DNA from 2 places in the Nonomuraea helvata genome. Region 1 is predicted to be linked to the other one. Evidence: riboswitches for the same ligand, from Rfam matches in the RefSeq annotation. Region 1 holds a riboswitch; the other holds the start of a gene.
What was found. Region 1 has a riboswitch for cyclic di-AMP ahead of ABD830_RS28390 (glycoside hydrolase family 25 protein). Riboswitches for the same ligand answer to the same signal wherever they lie in the genome.

Region 1 (7,536 bases):
CGGACCAGGGTGAGGTCGGAGGCCTCGATGGCGGCGTCGGTGCCGGTGCCCATCGCCAGCCCCAGGTCGGCCTGGGCCAGCGCGGCGGCGTCGTTGACGCCGTCGCCCACCATGGCCACGACCTTGCCCTGGCCCTGCAGCTTCTTGACCACGTCCACCTTGTCGGCGGGCAGCACCTCGGCGATCACCTCGTCGATGCCCACCTCGGCCGCCACCGTCGTGGCGACCGCCTCGTTGTCGCCGGTCAGCAGCACCGGGGTCAGACCCAGCGCCCGCAACTCGGCGATCGCCTGCCTGCTGGTCGCCTTGACCACGTCGGCCACCACCAGCACCGCGCGCGCCTGGCCGTCCCAGCCGACCGCCACCGCGGTGCGGCCCGCCGCCTGCTCCTCGCCCAGCTTGCGTTCCAGGTCGACGGGCAGGTGCTGCGACCATTCGGCCAGCAGCCGGGGCCGGCCGACCAGCACCGCGTGCCCGTCCACGATGCCCTGCACGCCGAGCCCTTCGACATTGGCGAAATCCTCCACGCTCGCCTCGGAGGCGGCTGCGCGGGCGATGGCCTGGGCGATCGGGTGCTCGGAGGCGTGTTCCAGCGCGCCCGCCAACCGCAGCACCTCCTCCCGGCTCTCGCCCTCGGCCAGGTGCACGGCGACCAGGGTCATCTTGCCTTCGGTGACCGTGCCGGTCTTGTCCAGCACGATCGTGTCGATGCGGCGGGTGGACTCCAGCACCTCCGGACCCTTGATCAGAATGCCGAGCTGAGCGCCCCGGCCGGTGCCGACCAGCAACGCCGTCGGGGTGGCCAGACCCAGCGCGCACGGGCACGCGATGATCAACACGGCGACCGCGGCGGTGAACGCGGCCCCCACCCCGTTGCCGGTCCCCAGCCAGAACCCGAGCGTCGCGACCGCGAGCGCGATCACGACCGGCACGAACACCCCGGAGATCCGGTCGGCCAGCCGCTGCACGGCCGCCTTGCCGGTCTGCGCCTCCTCCACCAGCGTGGCCATCTGGGCGAGCTGGGTGTCCGCGCCGACCCGGGTCGCGCGGACGATCAGGCGGCCGCCCGCGTTCACCGTCGCCCCGGTCACCGCATCACCCGGCTTCACCTCGACCGGCACCGATTCGCCGGTCAGCATGGAGGCATCCACCGCGGAGGTGCCCTCGACGATCACACCGTCGGTGGCGATCTTCTCTCCCGGCCGCACCACGAAGGTGTCACCGACCTGCAACCGCTCGATGGGGACACGACGCCCGTCGGCCAGCTCCACGTCCTTGGCGCCCAGCTCCAGCAACGCCCGCAACGCCGCACCCGCACGCCGCTTGGAGCGGGACTCGAAATAACGCCCGGCCAGGATGAACGCGGTCACCGCCGCCGCCGTCTCCAGATAGATGTTGCCCGAACCGTCGCTACGCTCGATGGAGAACGCGAACGGGTGCGTCATCCCGGGGGCGCCCGCGGTGCCGAAGAACAGCGCCCACAACGACCAGCCGAGCGCGGCCAGCGTGCCGACCGAGATCAACGTGTCCATCGTGGCGGCGCCGTGCCGCAGGTTCGTCCAGGCCGCCTTGTGGAACGGCCAGCCCGCATACACCACCACCGGCGCGGCCAGCACCAGCGACAACCACTGCCAGTTGGTGAACTGCAACGCCGGAACCATCGCCATCGCCACCACCGGCACACTCAGCACCACGGCGGTGGTCAACCGCTGCCGCAGCGGCCGCAGTTCATCCTGCGGCTCTTCCTGCGCTTTGGTTTCTGGCGGGCTGGGCAGCGCGGCGGTGTAGCCGGCCTTCTCCACCTCGGCGATCAACTGCCCCGGATCCACCCCCTCAGGGAAGGTGACCTTCGCCTTCTCCGTCGCATAATTGACCGTCGCGCTCACACCATCCAGCTTGTTCAGCTTGCGTTCGATCCGGTTGGCGCAGGACGCGCAGGTCATGCCGCCGATCGACAGCTCGACAGCCCTGCTTTCCGTCAGGGACGACATCACGTCTCCTTTCGTCGGTGTCCTGCGCTCAGTGCGCGTGCTCGCCGTGAGACGGGCTTGAACTCGGCTCTACCGCCGGCTCACTCTGTCCGGTCCCGGCCCGGGCGGTGAAATCCGCGGTGCGGACCTTCCCGTCGTGCTGGAAGTCCAGGAACAGCCGGTACTCGCCGCCGCTGGGAACCTCGGCATAGAAGGTGATCTGCGGTCCGGCCGCCGTCTTGCCGTCACCCGGCTCACCGTCCGGGTGAACGTGCAGGTAGGCCAGGTCACCGGCCCGCAACGCGACCAGATGCCCATACGCACCCAGATACGGCTGCAAATCCGTGACCGGCTTGCCGTCCTTGCTCACCCTCAGCGTGAGCTTACTGGCCCGGCCCGGCACCAGATCACCCGCCAGAGCGACCGTGTAGCCGTCCACCTCAGCCGTCCGGACCGCCTGCGGCAGGGGCTGCGGCTTGTAGTCGCCCGCGACCAGCAGATCCGCACCAAGAGTCAGACCGCTACCACCGGCGGGAGCGAAATCCGCGAAAGCCCGGTAGGCGCCCGGATCGGCCAGCGTCAGCTTCACCGACCACACACCATCGCCGGCCATCTCCGGATGCACATGCTGGAACGTCGCCAGATCCCGCGAGACCACGATGAAGTGCAGCTTCTTGTCATGCTGAACCTGATAATCGGTCACCGGCCTGCCATCGGGACCCGTCACCGTGAAACGGAAATCCGTCGGCTCACCGGCCTTGATCGTCGTCAACGGGTTGAGCGTGTAGCCGTTCTGGGACACCTGGAGCCCCCCAGGGGTATCGTTCTGCGCTGTCGCGGTGCTCTGCTCATGGCCGCCATGGCCCACGGCGGCGGACGTCGAATGGGTGGTCCCGTGTTCCGACTTGGCGGGTGCCGGGCCAACCTCTCCCACCGCGTTCCCCACGCCCAGGGCGCCGCCGAAGACGACGGCCAACCCCAGCACGTACGCACCCAGCTTGGTCGCCGCGTTCATGCCGGATTCGCCACCTCGTAGCCCGCTTCCTTCACGGCCGCAACAATCGCCGCCGCCTCCACAGGACCGTCGCTCGCAACGGTCAGCAGGCCACTGGCCAGATCAACCTCCACCGAGGTGACCCCGGCAACCTCACCGACCTCCTCCTTCACCGAACTCACGCAGTGGCCGCAGGTCATGCCCGTGACGGTGTAAGTAGCGGTAGCCATATCGATCAACCCTTTCCGGTGTGTTCGGTGCTGTCAGGAGCGGACAAGCCGCGCAATCGCGTCGGAAGCCTCTTTCACCTTGGCCTGAGCCCCAGGACCCCCCTTGGCGGCGGCCTCCGCCACACAGTGAGCCAGATGATCCTCCAGCAGAGAGATGGCGACCGACTGCAGAGCACTGGTAGCCGCCGACACCTGCGTCAGAACATCGATGCAGTACTTGTCGTCCTCCACCATCCGCTGCAACCCCCGCACCTGACCCTCGACGCGGCGCAACCGGCGCAACTGGTCCTGCTTGCTGTCGCTGTATCCCACCATGTCTCCCCCTTCCGACCCTCTCAACATACTATACCCCCCCACCGTATTTCAAACCTAGACCGCACCCCATGCGGTCGTCCCACCCGGAGGGGTGGGACCAGTAGGTACCGGGATGGGGCAACCGGCTGGCGCCAGGCCGGAGAGGTTCGGGTCCCGAGGAGGCCTTCCAGGCCGCCTAACGCATCAACGGAAGGAAGCCGACGATGGCCTCGCCGATCTGGCTCGCGGCGTCGAACACGCCGTTGCCATGGGCTACACCAGGGATCTCGACGAAGGATGCCTGCGGCCACTCCTCTGCGGCTTCCTTGACCCGGCTCGGCGGAAACTGGATGTCGTGCTCGAAAGCCACGAACAGCGCCGGCACCCGCATGTTCGGCCAGCGCTCGACGCGTCCGTCGTCAAGAAGCCAGGCCCGCGCCGCGGCACCCTGCCCGATACGCCCCGGCCCGTCCGTCGCGCCGATCAACTGCGCCCACTGCTCCACGGTCTTGTCGTCGTCCTGGAGAACCTTGGCGGGCAGGAACACCGACAGCGCATCGACGAGGTCATAATCCACCGGCACCGGACCGGCGGCGAACAACCGCTCCTCGGCCTGCATCTTCGCCCGCATGTACGCGGTGGTCCGCCCACCGGAGGCCACCAGCACCACCGAACGCACCAGGTCCGGCCGTCGCCAGCAGATCTCCTCGGCCACGAACCCGCCCAGTGACAGTCCGACGACGTGACACGGCCCGTCGCTCACCTGCTCGACCAGTCCGACGGCGTCCAGGGCGAGATCTTCGATCGAGTAAGGCGGCTCCGGAGCGCTCGACCCGCCGCCACCCCGGGAGTCGTAGGTCACCACGCGATAGCCCGCCTGGACGAGAGCCGGCTTGAAGGAGAAGTCCCACACCCCCTGATCCATCCCGCTCCCCCCAACCAGCAACACCGTCTCGCCCTCACCCGCCGCGCTGTAGGCGATCTCGACCCCGTTCGCATGAGCTGTGTTCATGAGGCGATGCCAGGAGACCGCGAAGCGAACCGGTTGCTGACATGAGGCCATCTGGAGAGGGGCGCCCTGAAGCAGCGGTCCCGATTTCTTTACCAAGTCCCGCAACCCTTACAGGCACGGCACTTCAGCGCCGTTCAGGTGCCGATACCGACAAATCACAATTTGCCCTACTTGCACCATATATGGTCGTATGTCTATCTTTTGCCTAATCGCGACATGGATGCGACGACCTTCACCGCATCATTGCCGCTTGGTTGACCGGACCGTGCGCTGCCCTTCGGAGCAGTGTCCGGCCGCCGAATCCGCGCCTCGCGGAGCCGGGGACCCATCTTCTCGGGGTGAATCGGACGCCGGCCCAGCCTGCGCCCGTAGGGCACTTCCAAGCCCGAACCCGTCAGCTAACCCGGTAGGCGGCATGGAAGCAAGGAGTCAATGCCGTCATGCCCGAGCCCCGGCTTGCCGCAATCGCCCATACCCTAAAGAATCGCCTCAATCCCCTCACCCAGCGCGTCAGCTTCGCCGTCGCGGGTGCGATCCTCGCCGGAACAACCGCCATCGCCGGCGTGGCCACCATGACGCTCGCATCGCCCACCAGCCACGCCCCGGGGCAAGAAGCCCAGCCTGAGACCGGGTCTCTCACCTACGGCCTGGACATCTCGAACTACGAGCCCCTGTACGACTGGAACGCCAGCGACGCCCAGTTCGGCATCATCAAGGCCACGGAAGGCACGAGCTTCCGCGACGCCTCCTTCGCCAGGCACTGGCTCCAGTTGGGCAAGAAGGGCATCGTGCGCGGCGCCTACCACTACGGCCACCCCGGCAACGACCCCATCGCCGAGGCCGAGCACTTCCTGTCCGTGGTGAACGCGCAGCCCGCCGAGCCCGGCGACCTGCTGGTCCTCGACCTGGAGACCACCGACGGCAGGTCCGTCGCCGAGGTCAACGCCTGGGCCAAGGCGTGGCTGTCGTACGTGAAGGCCAAGACGGGAACCACCCCGATGTTCTACAGCGGCTGGAACTTCGCGGACACCTACGGCAAGGGCCTGGCCGAATACCCCCTATGGGTGGCCCACTACAGCAAGCCCAAGGGAGCGGTCACCCCGCCCGCCGACTGGAAGTCCTGGACCATCCACCAGTACTCCGAGTCCCCCATCGACCAGAACGTCTCCGCGCTGACCGCCGACCAACTGCGCGGCCTGGGCCGCCGCGCGGCCTGAGCAGAGCGCGACGAGATCGGTGGACGCCGGTTCCGACGTCCACCGATTCGCCTCGGCTCGGCACACGTCAGCTTGACGCCTCGGTTCACTCGCTGACGTACTGGTCGGCGTAAGCCTCGGACGGCGCGATGGGCGTGATGACATCGATCAGCACGCCGTTGGGGTCGGCCACGATGAAGTGCCGCTGCCCGAAGTCCTCGTTGCGCAGCTCGAGCTCGGGTCGCAGCCCTTCGCCGGCGACGAGCCGTTCCCACTCGGCATCGACGTCCTCCACCTCGAAGTTGAGCAACAGCCCCCGCACCGGCGCGCGATACCCCTCGGGCAGCGTGGGGTGGGTGTGGTCGAGCAGCGCCAGTTCGTACGCCGACGGCCCCGGCCGCCGCAGACTCACGTACCAGTCCGCCTCGAAGGTCGCCTCGAAGCCGAACAGCCGGGTGTAGAAGTCGTGGGACTCGGCCAACCGCGAGGTGCCGATGACCGGATAGAAGCTGGTCAGTATCATGGAATCGCCTTTCACATACCGATGGTATGCGAAGGTACAGTATTGACGTACCATCGGTATGTCAACGTGGAGGGACGCCATGACCGACGGGGCCAGGGCCCGCCAGCGCGAGCAGACCAGGCGCACCCTGCTGCATGTGGGCCGGCGGCTGTTCGCGACCCGTGGCTACGCCGCGGTCGGCCTGGCAGAGATCGTGCACACCGCCGGCGTCACCAAGGGCGCGCTGTACCACCACTTCGCGGGCAAGGCCGACCTGTTCCGCGCAGTCCTCGAACACGTACAGCAGGAGGTCGCCCAGAAGGTGGCCGCCACCGCCGACGCCGAGGACGATCCCTGGGAGCAGCTGACGTCGGGATGCCGAGCCTTCCTCACGGCGAGCACCGATCCGGACGTCCAGCAGATCATGCTCATCGACGGTCCCGCCGTGCTGGGATGGAGCGACTGGCGCGCACTGGACGAGGCCGCCTCGGCCCGCCACCTGGCCGAAGCGCTCACCACCCTTATCGAAGAGGGAGTCATCGCGCCGCAGCCGGTCGAACCGCTCACCCACCTGCTGTCCGGCGCCATGAACGAGGCGGCACTGTGGCTGGCCAGGTCAACCCGCCCCGGCGACCTGGACGACACCTGGACAGCGCTCTCACAGATGCTCCAGGCACTACGCCTCAAGCCGGCCCACACGGCCGCCGCAACGGATTGACCGCCGCACCCCACGCGCGGCATCTCGACAAGAAGGCCGAGGTCAGCGGCTGAGCAGGTAGCGCCGGGGCGTGGTGCCGACCGTACGGCGGAAGGCCGCCAGGAACGCGCTCGCCGTGGCGTACCCCACGCTGTGCGCCACCCGCGACACCGGCTGCCCCTCGGCCAGCAGCGGCAGTGCGGCGCGCAGCCGTACCTGCGTATGGCCAGCCTGGCCTGCGGGCTCGCGCGGGAGCCGTGGCAGCTCGTGGTCGGGCGATTCGTGCAGGGCGCGGGCTCTGCGATGGCCGGCCCGGCGGCGATGTCGATGATCACGTTGCTGTATCCGGGGCCGGAGGAGCGGGCCAGGGCGCTGGGTGTCTGGGGCGGCATCGCGGCTCTGGGCGGGACCGCGGGCCTGGTGCTGTCCGGGACGCTGACCGACCTGGCGTCCTGGCGCGTGATCTTCCTGATCAACCTGCCCGTCGTCGCCGTGGCCCTGGCGCTGCTCCCCCGCCTGGTCCCCGAGTCCCGTGCCCCCGGCCGGCGCCGCCTCGACGTTCCCGGCGCGATCCTGGTCACCGGCGCCGCGGTGTCGCTGGTGTACGGGCTCCTGCGGACTGGAGAGACCGGCTGGGGCGA
Region 2 (7,536 bases), on a different contig from region 1:
CGCCTGGAACCACGTGGGCAGGACATCGTTGAACCGGTGCCACCAACCCGGCTCGTTGGCGGTGGCGACCAGGTCGAGTACGGCGGCACGGGCCTGCTTGTCCACGACCCCGTACAGGGTCAGCAGGTCCGCCACGTCGCGTTCTTTGAACCCCACTCGGCCCAGCTCCATGCGGCTGATCTTGGATTCCGAGCCCCGGATGAGGTGGCCGGCCTCCTCACGAGTGACGTTCTTTGCTTCCCTGAGCTTGCGCAGCTGGGAGCCCAGGAGGATGCGCAGCGCCGTCGGTCCGGAACCCGGCTGGTTCTGCGTCACTTTGCCTCCTATCAAGGTCCGCACACACAGTGACACCACATTGCCGGGTATGACAAGGTCTCAACCTCGTGTCCGATTAGGAGACTAATGCCCCAAAACGCCGCCTGCTGCTGCACAATGCAACTGCACGTGCATTTGGGTCTTGCAGCTGCCGCGATCGTGACCCATGATGGCTTAGTGCATATTGGGCCAAACATGCACTAACTCGGGCTGAACGGGGAGGTATCGGCGGCATGGTGGAGGATCCTCTGGCCACTGCCGATGCTTTGCAGATCACCCGAGAGGTGGGCTTCGACTGCCTGCTCATGGGCGGGAAGCCGGACACCACCGCGTGCCCGCTGCCCTTCCAGGCCGATTCCGTGAAGACGGCCAGGGACGTGACCCGCTCGACCCTGCGGAGCTGGGGGCTGAACGAGCTCAGCGACGACGCCGCGCTGGTGGTGTCGGAACTGGTGACGAACGCGGTCCGCTACGCGATGTACGCGGCGGGCCGGCGCGAGATCGAGCTCCTGCTGATGCGCGTACAGCCGCACGTGCTGCTGGCCGTGGCAGACCCGAGTGACGAGGTGCCGCGCCCCAAGGAGCCGGACTTCATCTCGGAGAACGGGCGCGGCCTCTACATCGTCGAGACGTACAGCCAGTGCTGGGGCTGGGACCCCCTCGCCCGCGGCGGCAAGGCCGTCTGGGCCCTGTTCCGCACCGAACCCTGATTCAGTTGTCACGGCGGAACCGGGATGGCCCCGCCGTCAGGGCCGTCAGTCTCCGGTCGCCCCGTCAATGAGCTCGCGCAGCAGGTCGGCATGGCCGTTGTGCCTGGCGTACTCCTCGATCACGTGCACGAGGATGTAGCGGTGCGAGCAGTCCCGGCCGTTGCGGTCGGCGACGGCGTCCAGCGGCTTGGCGGCCGAGATGGCGCGGGCGAGCTCGATCTCCTCCTCCCAGGTCGCGAAGGCCTCCTTGACCGAGGCGGTGTCCACGTCGTTGAAGTCGGCGTCGTTGTCGCGGTCCTTGTCCCAGAGCCTGGGGATGTCCTCGCCGTTCAGCACGCGGCGGAACCAGACGCGCTCGACGTGCGCCAGGTGTCTCACCAGCCCGAGCAGGGACAGCGTCGAGGGCGGGGCGGCGCGCACGCGCAGTTGCTCGTCCGACAGACCGGCGCACTTGAAGGCCAGGGTGGCACGGTGCCATTCGAGCCAGTTGTTCAGCACGGTCCGCTCGTCGCCGGTGAGCGGTGGGGGTGTCCGAGGGTCGTTCATGGGGGTTGACCTTATCTGGAGGCGGCCGGACCGCGTTCAGTTCATGGAGATGTGTACGTGGTCGTAGTGGTTCTCGGTGATGCTGCCGCGGTCCGCCATGGCCCGCCAGCCCGAGCCCATGTTGATGCGCTGCTTCCAGATCACGTACTTGACGCCGAGCTTGTCCTTGTTCTCGAGCGCCCACGCCGCGATGCGGTCGCCCAGGGCGTTGTTGGCGGCCGAGGGCGTCGTGCCGCCGGTGCTCATCATGAAGTCGCAGGCCCGTCCCAGCGGGTGCTCGCCGCTTGAGCCCGCGCGGAAGCAGCCCACCTCGAACGGCAGCTTGAAGGCCTTCCCCACCTCCGCCTTCATCAGCCGCGTACGGGCCGTGATGTTGTCCGAGCCCGTGGGCAGCTCCGGCGCCCAGCTGCCGTTCGCGCTGCGGCCCGGACCGAACGGCACCAGGTCCTGGAGCTTCTTCTGGATGTCGTCGATGACGTCCTGGGCCTCCTCGCGCTGCGCGGACACCTGCTTCGCGTCCGCGCTGATCTGGGTGGCGAGCGCGGCGGCCTGGTCTGAGGCGCTCTTCTTGTCGTCGCGGGCCTTGGCCACCCCCTGGACGACGGCCTGCTGCTCGGCTGTGAGCTGCTCCAGCAGGGCCACGCCGCCGCTGTCGGCGGAGAGCAGGACGGCGGGCACCGAGGGATCGTGGCTCTGGTAGCGCATGCTGGCGATGTCGGCGACCCGCTGCTCGGCCGTGGCCAGCGTCTGCTCCGCGACGGCCAGGCGCTCCTTGGCGGCCTTGGCGGCCTGCTGCGCCTTGGCCAGCTCGACGCGCTTGAGGTTGTACGTCTCGATGAGCTTGTCGACCTTGCTGTTGAGCTGCTTGAGCTGGGCGCGGAGCTGGGCCTCCGACGGCTTGGGGGCCGCCGACGCCGCGGTCGCCGGAAGGAAGGCGACAGCGGCGGCGGTGATGAGACCGATGGCAAGAGTCACGGGGGACAGCGGAGACACAGCCGCCACGTGGAATGTTCCTCTCCCTCTGCCGGCCGGGTTAGCTGACGGGTTCGGGCGCGGAGGTGCCCTACCGACACATGGTCGGACTCACCCCAGAACTAGGTGGGTCCCCGGCTCCCGGGCGACACGCCCGGGATTAGGCGTGCAACGGTCGTGACAACCGGTGCAAAAGGGATGTTAGTGGTAGATCACGAGCAATGCGACCCTAACTAGAAATCTAATAGTGATCTACTTGTGATCGAAGCATACGCGCGGCCTCCTCTGGCAGCACGTCGTTCACGAAAGCCCCCATGGCCGACTCCGACCCGGCCAGGAACTTGAGCTTCCCCGGCGCCCGCCTGATGCTGAACAGCTCCAGGTGCAGGTACGCCAGATCGCGGTCCCGCCGTACGGGCGCCTGGTGCCAGGCCGAGATGTACGGCATCACGACGCCGAACAGGCCGTCGAAGGCCCGCAGCACCGAGGTGTAGAGCGGTGCGAACGCCTTGCGCTCCTCCTCCGACAGCGCGGCCAGGTCGGGCACCTGCCGGTGCGGGTAGATGTGCACCTCGTACGGCCAGCGCGCGGCGGCGGGCACGAACGCCGTCCACAGCTCGTTGGCGGCCACCACCCGCGTCCCCTCGGCCCGCTCGGCGGCCAGCACGTCGGCGAACAGGTTGCCCTTCGTGTAGCGCCTGGCGGCGTCGAGCTGGAGCCTGGTCCTGGGCGTGACGTACGGATAGGCGTAGATCTGGCCGTGCGGGTGGGCGAGCGTGATGCCGATCTCCTCGCCCCGGTTCTCGAAGCAGAAGACCTGCTCCACGCCCTCGATCCCGGACAGCTCGGCCGTACGGTCGGCCCATGCCTCCATGACCAGCTCGACCTGGTCGTCGGAGAGCCTGGAGAAGGAGGACGAGTGTTCAGAGGTGAAACAGACCACCTCGCACCTCCCCGCTCCAGGACGAACCTCGCTCAACCCGCCCACATCCTGATAGGTCCCGAAATTTCCGGAGAAGGAGGGGAATCGGTTCTCGAACACCACCACGTCGTAGTCGTACGCCGGGATCTCCGACGACCGCGTGTCCGACGACGGGCAGAGCGGGCACTCGCTCGCCGACCCCGTCGGCTGGAACGTACGCGTCTGACGGTGCCCCGCCATCGCGATCCACTCCTCGGTCAGCGGGTCGTAACGCAGCTCGGAGGCCACCGGCCGGGGGTCGAGCGTCCTCCGGTCGAGCGCGCTCCTGTCGGCGTCGTCACGCCGGTCGAAGTAGATCAGCTCTCGGCCGTCGGCCAGGTGGGTGATGGTGCGTTTCAAGGCGAGCCCTCCGCGATGATCAGTTCTCCGGCCCGTTCGGCCAGCTCCGTGCGTGCGTCCTCGGGCAGCCCCGCGTCGCTGATGACCACGTCGGCCTCGCTCAGCTCCGCGATCGTGCTGATGCCGACCGTGTTCCACTTGGTGTGGTCGGCGGGGACGACCAGCCTGCCGGCGGCCGCGACCAACTCCCTGTCGGTCTCCGACTCCAGCAGGTTCGGGGTGGTGAACCCGGCCCGTGCGCTCATCCCGTGCACGCCGAGGAAGAGCGTGTCCACGTGCAGGCGGCGGATCGCCGCCACGGCCACCGGGCCCACCAGGGCGTCGGACGGCGTCCGCACGCCGCCGGTCAGCACGACCGTACGGTCCGATCGCGGGTTGCGGTGGAAGACCTCGGCGACGGGGATCGAGTTGGTGATCACCGTCAGCTCGGGGACGCCGATCAGGTGGCGGGCCAGCGCCCACGTGGTGGTCCCTGCCGAGAGCGCGACGGCCGTGCCCGGCCGGACGAGGCCGGCCGCGCGCCGCGCGATGGCCTCCTTCTCCTGCTGCTGGCGGGCCGACTTGGCGGTGAAGCCCGGCTCCTCGGTCGAGCCGGGGCCGAGTGCCGTGGCACCGCCGTGCACCTTCTCCAGCAGCCCGCGCTCGGCCAGCACCTCGAGGTCGCGGCGGATCGTCATGTCGGAGACGCCGAGCTCGCGGACGAGGTCCGCCACCCGGACGCCGCCGTTGCTGCGCACGCGTTCGAGGATCGTCTGCTGACGCTGTTGTGCGAGCACGCCCGTTCCTTCCAACAGATTCCACCAAATTATGACACGGAATTGTTGGGGAATGTGAGTTCGCGTGCCGCGCTTGCGCAGGTCATCGCGGCGGGAGACGCTCTGGGTTCCAGCCGATCGTCGGAGGCGAGCTATGGCCAGGCGCTCACGCAAGGGCAAGGCACGCAAGAAGAAGAAGGCCAACCACGGCAAGCGCCCCACGGCGCGTTGACCGGGTGGCCGCCTTTCCGGCGGCCACCCGGGATCAGCTCTCGTTGACCAGGACTGCCGGCCTGTTCGGGTGATCGGCCCTGACCACGATGTCGGCGGCCTGCTGAGGCCGCGTCTCCCGCTCGTACCGCTGGTATGCGGGCAGCCGCCACAGCTCGTCCTCGGGCGACCCGCGCTCCAGCGCCCCGGCCGACAGCCACACGTGCACGGTCATCTCGAACGCCAGCCCCCGTCCCAGCAGCAGCGTCCCATCGACGATCACCACCCCTCCCGGGGGCAGCTCCTGGTACGGCGCCCGGTACGCCCGATCGACGCGGCTGTCCCAGAGCCGCGGCAGCACCTGTCCGGAGCCGCCCGGGTCCAGGGGCTCCAGAACCTCCCTCGTGAGCGCCTTGGCGTCGAGCCAGTCCTCGTAGAAGGCGTCCGGGTCGGTCCTGCCGTGCTCCAGCCGTAGCGACGCGGGCCGCAGGAAATCGCCCGCCGACACCCGCAGCACGGGCCGCCCGCGCAGTCGCAGCGGCGCGACGAGCTCGTCGGCCAGCGTCTCGGGACGCGCGGCCGGCGCGCCGTCCACGGCCACCCGCACCCACCCTTGGTGCGCGGCGACCTTCTCGGCCAGCTCCTCGACGAGCGCGTCACGGGAGATCGGTCGCCACCGCATGTCTACGCGCGCAGCCCCGCCACGAACCGGTGCATGGCCTCTGTCACGTCCGTGAGCGCCCGGGCCGAGGCGACCGGGTCGCCGAAGATCTCCATGCCGTGGTTGGCGTCCGGGACCTCGAGGTACGGGTGCCCCAGGCCCCGTGCGACCTCTCCGTCCCACGACTTGTCGGCTGTCCCGCCCACGAGCAGCGTGGGAGCCTCGCTCCGCCGCAGCGCGCCGACGACGGAATCGAAGGTGACCAACGGCGTGAGCCAGATGGCGGGCAGACCCCGTTCGGCGGCGATGGGTGCGGCGAGCGTGCCGAGCGACTTGCCCACCAGGAGCACCTGAGCGGCGCTCTCGGCCGCCACCGCCTCCCGTGCCCGCTCGACGGCCCACGCCTCGCGTTCGGCGAAGACGTCTCCCGCCGGCGGCTCCCACCAGACCTCCTGCACGGTCCAGCCGTGCTGCACGAGCACCACGCGGGCGAAGTGGAGGAGAGGGCGGGCGGGCACGTACGCGCCACCCGGCAGGAGCACGGCCACCCGCTCCGGGTCGCCCTCGTGCCGTGTGGGGACCCCGAAGACCGTCTCTGGCACCATTCCCCGGAGTATAGGCCGACGCGCATATGAGGGGATTTCCGCTATGAAGGACCTTGGTCGCCAGATCGCGTACTGGGACACCGTCGGAGCCGAGAAGACGTTCACCCATCCGGTGAACCTCGACTGGCTGGCGACCGTGGGCCGGGAGGCTCGAATCCTGGACTACGGCTGCGGCTACGGCCGCGTCATGGCCGAGCTGAGCGGCCACGGCTTCTCCGACGTGTCCGGCGTGGACCTGTCCCCCGCTCTGATCGCCCGCGGCCGCCAGTCACACCCTGACCTGCGTCTCGAGGTGCTGGAGTCGCCGCCCAGCCTGCCGTACTCGTCGGCGAGCTTCGACGCCGTGCTGCTGTTCGCGGTGCTGACGTGCATTCCCGACGACGACGCACAGCGGGCGCTCATCGCCGAACTCGTCCGCGTCCTGGCACCCGGTGGGCTCCTCTACATCAGTGACATGGTGCTCCAGGACGACGAGCGGAACCGGGACCGCTACGCCGCCTATGCCCAGCGGTTCAGAACCCCGTACGGGGTGTTCGCCACCGATGACGGCGCGGTGGTGCGACACCATGACATGGCCGAGCTGCACGCCCTGCTGCGTGATTTCGACCTCCTGGAAGAGCGCCGGACCTCCGTGGTCACGATGAACGGTCACCCGTCGCAAGCCGTGCAACTGCTGGCCCGTAAACGGTGATGCGGATCGCCGATCCGCCCGACGGGCACGCGCGTCCACTGGCGACGGCTTTACAGCGGATCGGAACCTCAGCGTTGCGATTGGTCTGCCAGGATGCGTTCCAGGGTTCGCCGACCCATCTGGCTCATGGGCGGGTTGGTTTCCAGGTAGTACCAGACGAGGCCCATCGCCTGTTCGAAGGCCCACGCCTTGCCTCGCTCCCATTCAAGGTCGTCGCACTCGAGGTCGTGGCGGAGCACCTGCCGCGGCCCGGCCTCAAGCAGATGCCAGGCACTCACAAGATCCAGAGCAGGGTCAGCCGGCCCGAAGCCGCCGACATCGAGAATCCCAGCCAGCCGACCAGCGGAAACAAGCACGTTTCCGGGAATGAGGTCACTGTGAGTCATCACGTCGGCGGATGTGCGCGGCAGACTTCGAAGATCTGTCCATATCTGGCGAAACCGGCGAACGTCCAGGAGTTGTTCGCTGTGCTTGAAACACGTCTCCATCCACACGTCATGGGATTGCAGGTCGCCTCCCCGGCCTTTGCCGGCAAACGTGCGGCCACGTGTATCGATTGCGCGCAGGCCGTTGATGAGATCAGCCAGGTCGTGGGCGAACGCGACCGACTCGCTCGGGTCCTCGTCGGTGGCCACCGCGCCGGACAGCCACGTCTGCACCGACCAGGGGAGCGGGTACCCCGCGCCGGGCTCACCGAGCGCGACGGGCTCAGGCGTGGGGAACCGCGTGCGACCTGCCAGCTCGCGGGCT

Region 2: it holds a riboswitch for cyclic di-AMP, as region 1 does, so the genes downstream of both, ABD830_RS20760 (coiled-coil domain-containing protein) here and ABD830_RS28390 (glycoside hydrolase family 25 protein) in region 1, are expected to answer to the same signal.

What each region holds. Positions count from the first base shown of each region.
Region 1 is NZ_BAAAXV010000008.1:202,773-210,308, reverse strand. It holds gene ABD830_RS28415 (heavy metal translocating P-type ATPase) at 1-1,991, opposite strand, end outside; gene ABD830_RS28410 (hypothetical protein) at 2,020-2,985, opposite strand; gene ABD830_RS28405 (heavy-metal-associated domain-containing protein) at 2,982-3,194, opposite strand; gene ABD830_RS28400 (metal-sensitive transcriptional regulator) at 3,228-3,509, opposite strand; gene ABD830_RS28395 (alpha/beta fold hydrolase) at 3,685-4,605, opposite strand; cyclic di-AMP (ydaO/yuaA leader) riboswitch at 4,785-4,928, shown strand; gene ABD830_RS28390 (glycoside hydrolase family 25 protein) at 4,941-5,717, shown strand; gene ABD830_RS28385 (VOC family protein) at 5,803-6,219, opposite strand; gene ABD830_RS28380 (TetR/AcrR family transcriptional regulator) at 6,299-6,916, shown strand; gene ABD830_RS28375 (hypothetical protein) at 6,959-7,057, opposite strand; gene ABD830_RS28370 (MFS transporter) at 7,049-7,536, shown strand, end outside.
Region 2 is NZ_BAAAXV010000005.1:308,733-316,268, forward strand. It holds gene ABD830_RS20745 (helix-turn-helix domain-containing protein) at 1-315, opposite strand, end outside; gene ABD830_RS20750 (ATP-binding protein) at 549-1,025, shown strand; gene ABD830_RS20755 (DinB family protein) at 1,071-1,571, opposite strand; gene ABD830_RS20760 (coiled-coil domain-containing protein) at 1,608-2,546, opposite strand; cyclic di-AMP (ydaO/yuaA leader) riboswitch at 2,580-2,720, opposite strand; gene galT (galactose-1-phosphate uridylyltransferase) at 2,785-3,864, opposite strand; gene ABD830_RS20770 (DeoR/GlpR family DNA-binding transcription regulator) at 3,861-4,640, opposite strand; gene ABD830_RS54280 (50S ribosomal protein bL37) at 4,774-4,851, shown strand; gene ABD830_RS20775 (nucleoside/nucleotide kinase family protein) at 4,885-5,511, opposite strand; gene ABD830_RS20780 (alpha/beta fold hydrolase) at 5,514-6,095, opposite strand; gene ABD830_RS20785 (class I SAM-dependent methyltransferase) at 6,139-6,786, shown strand; gene ABD830_RS20790 (aminoglycoside phosphotransferase family protein) at 6,855-7,536, opposite strand, start outside.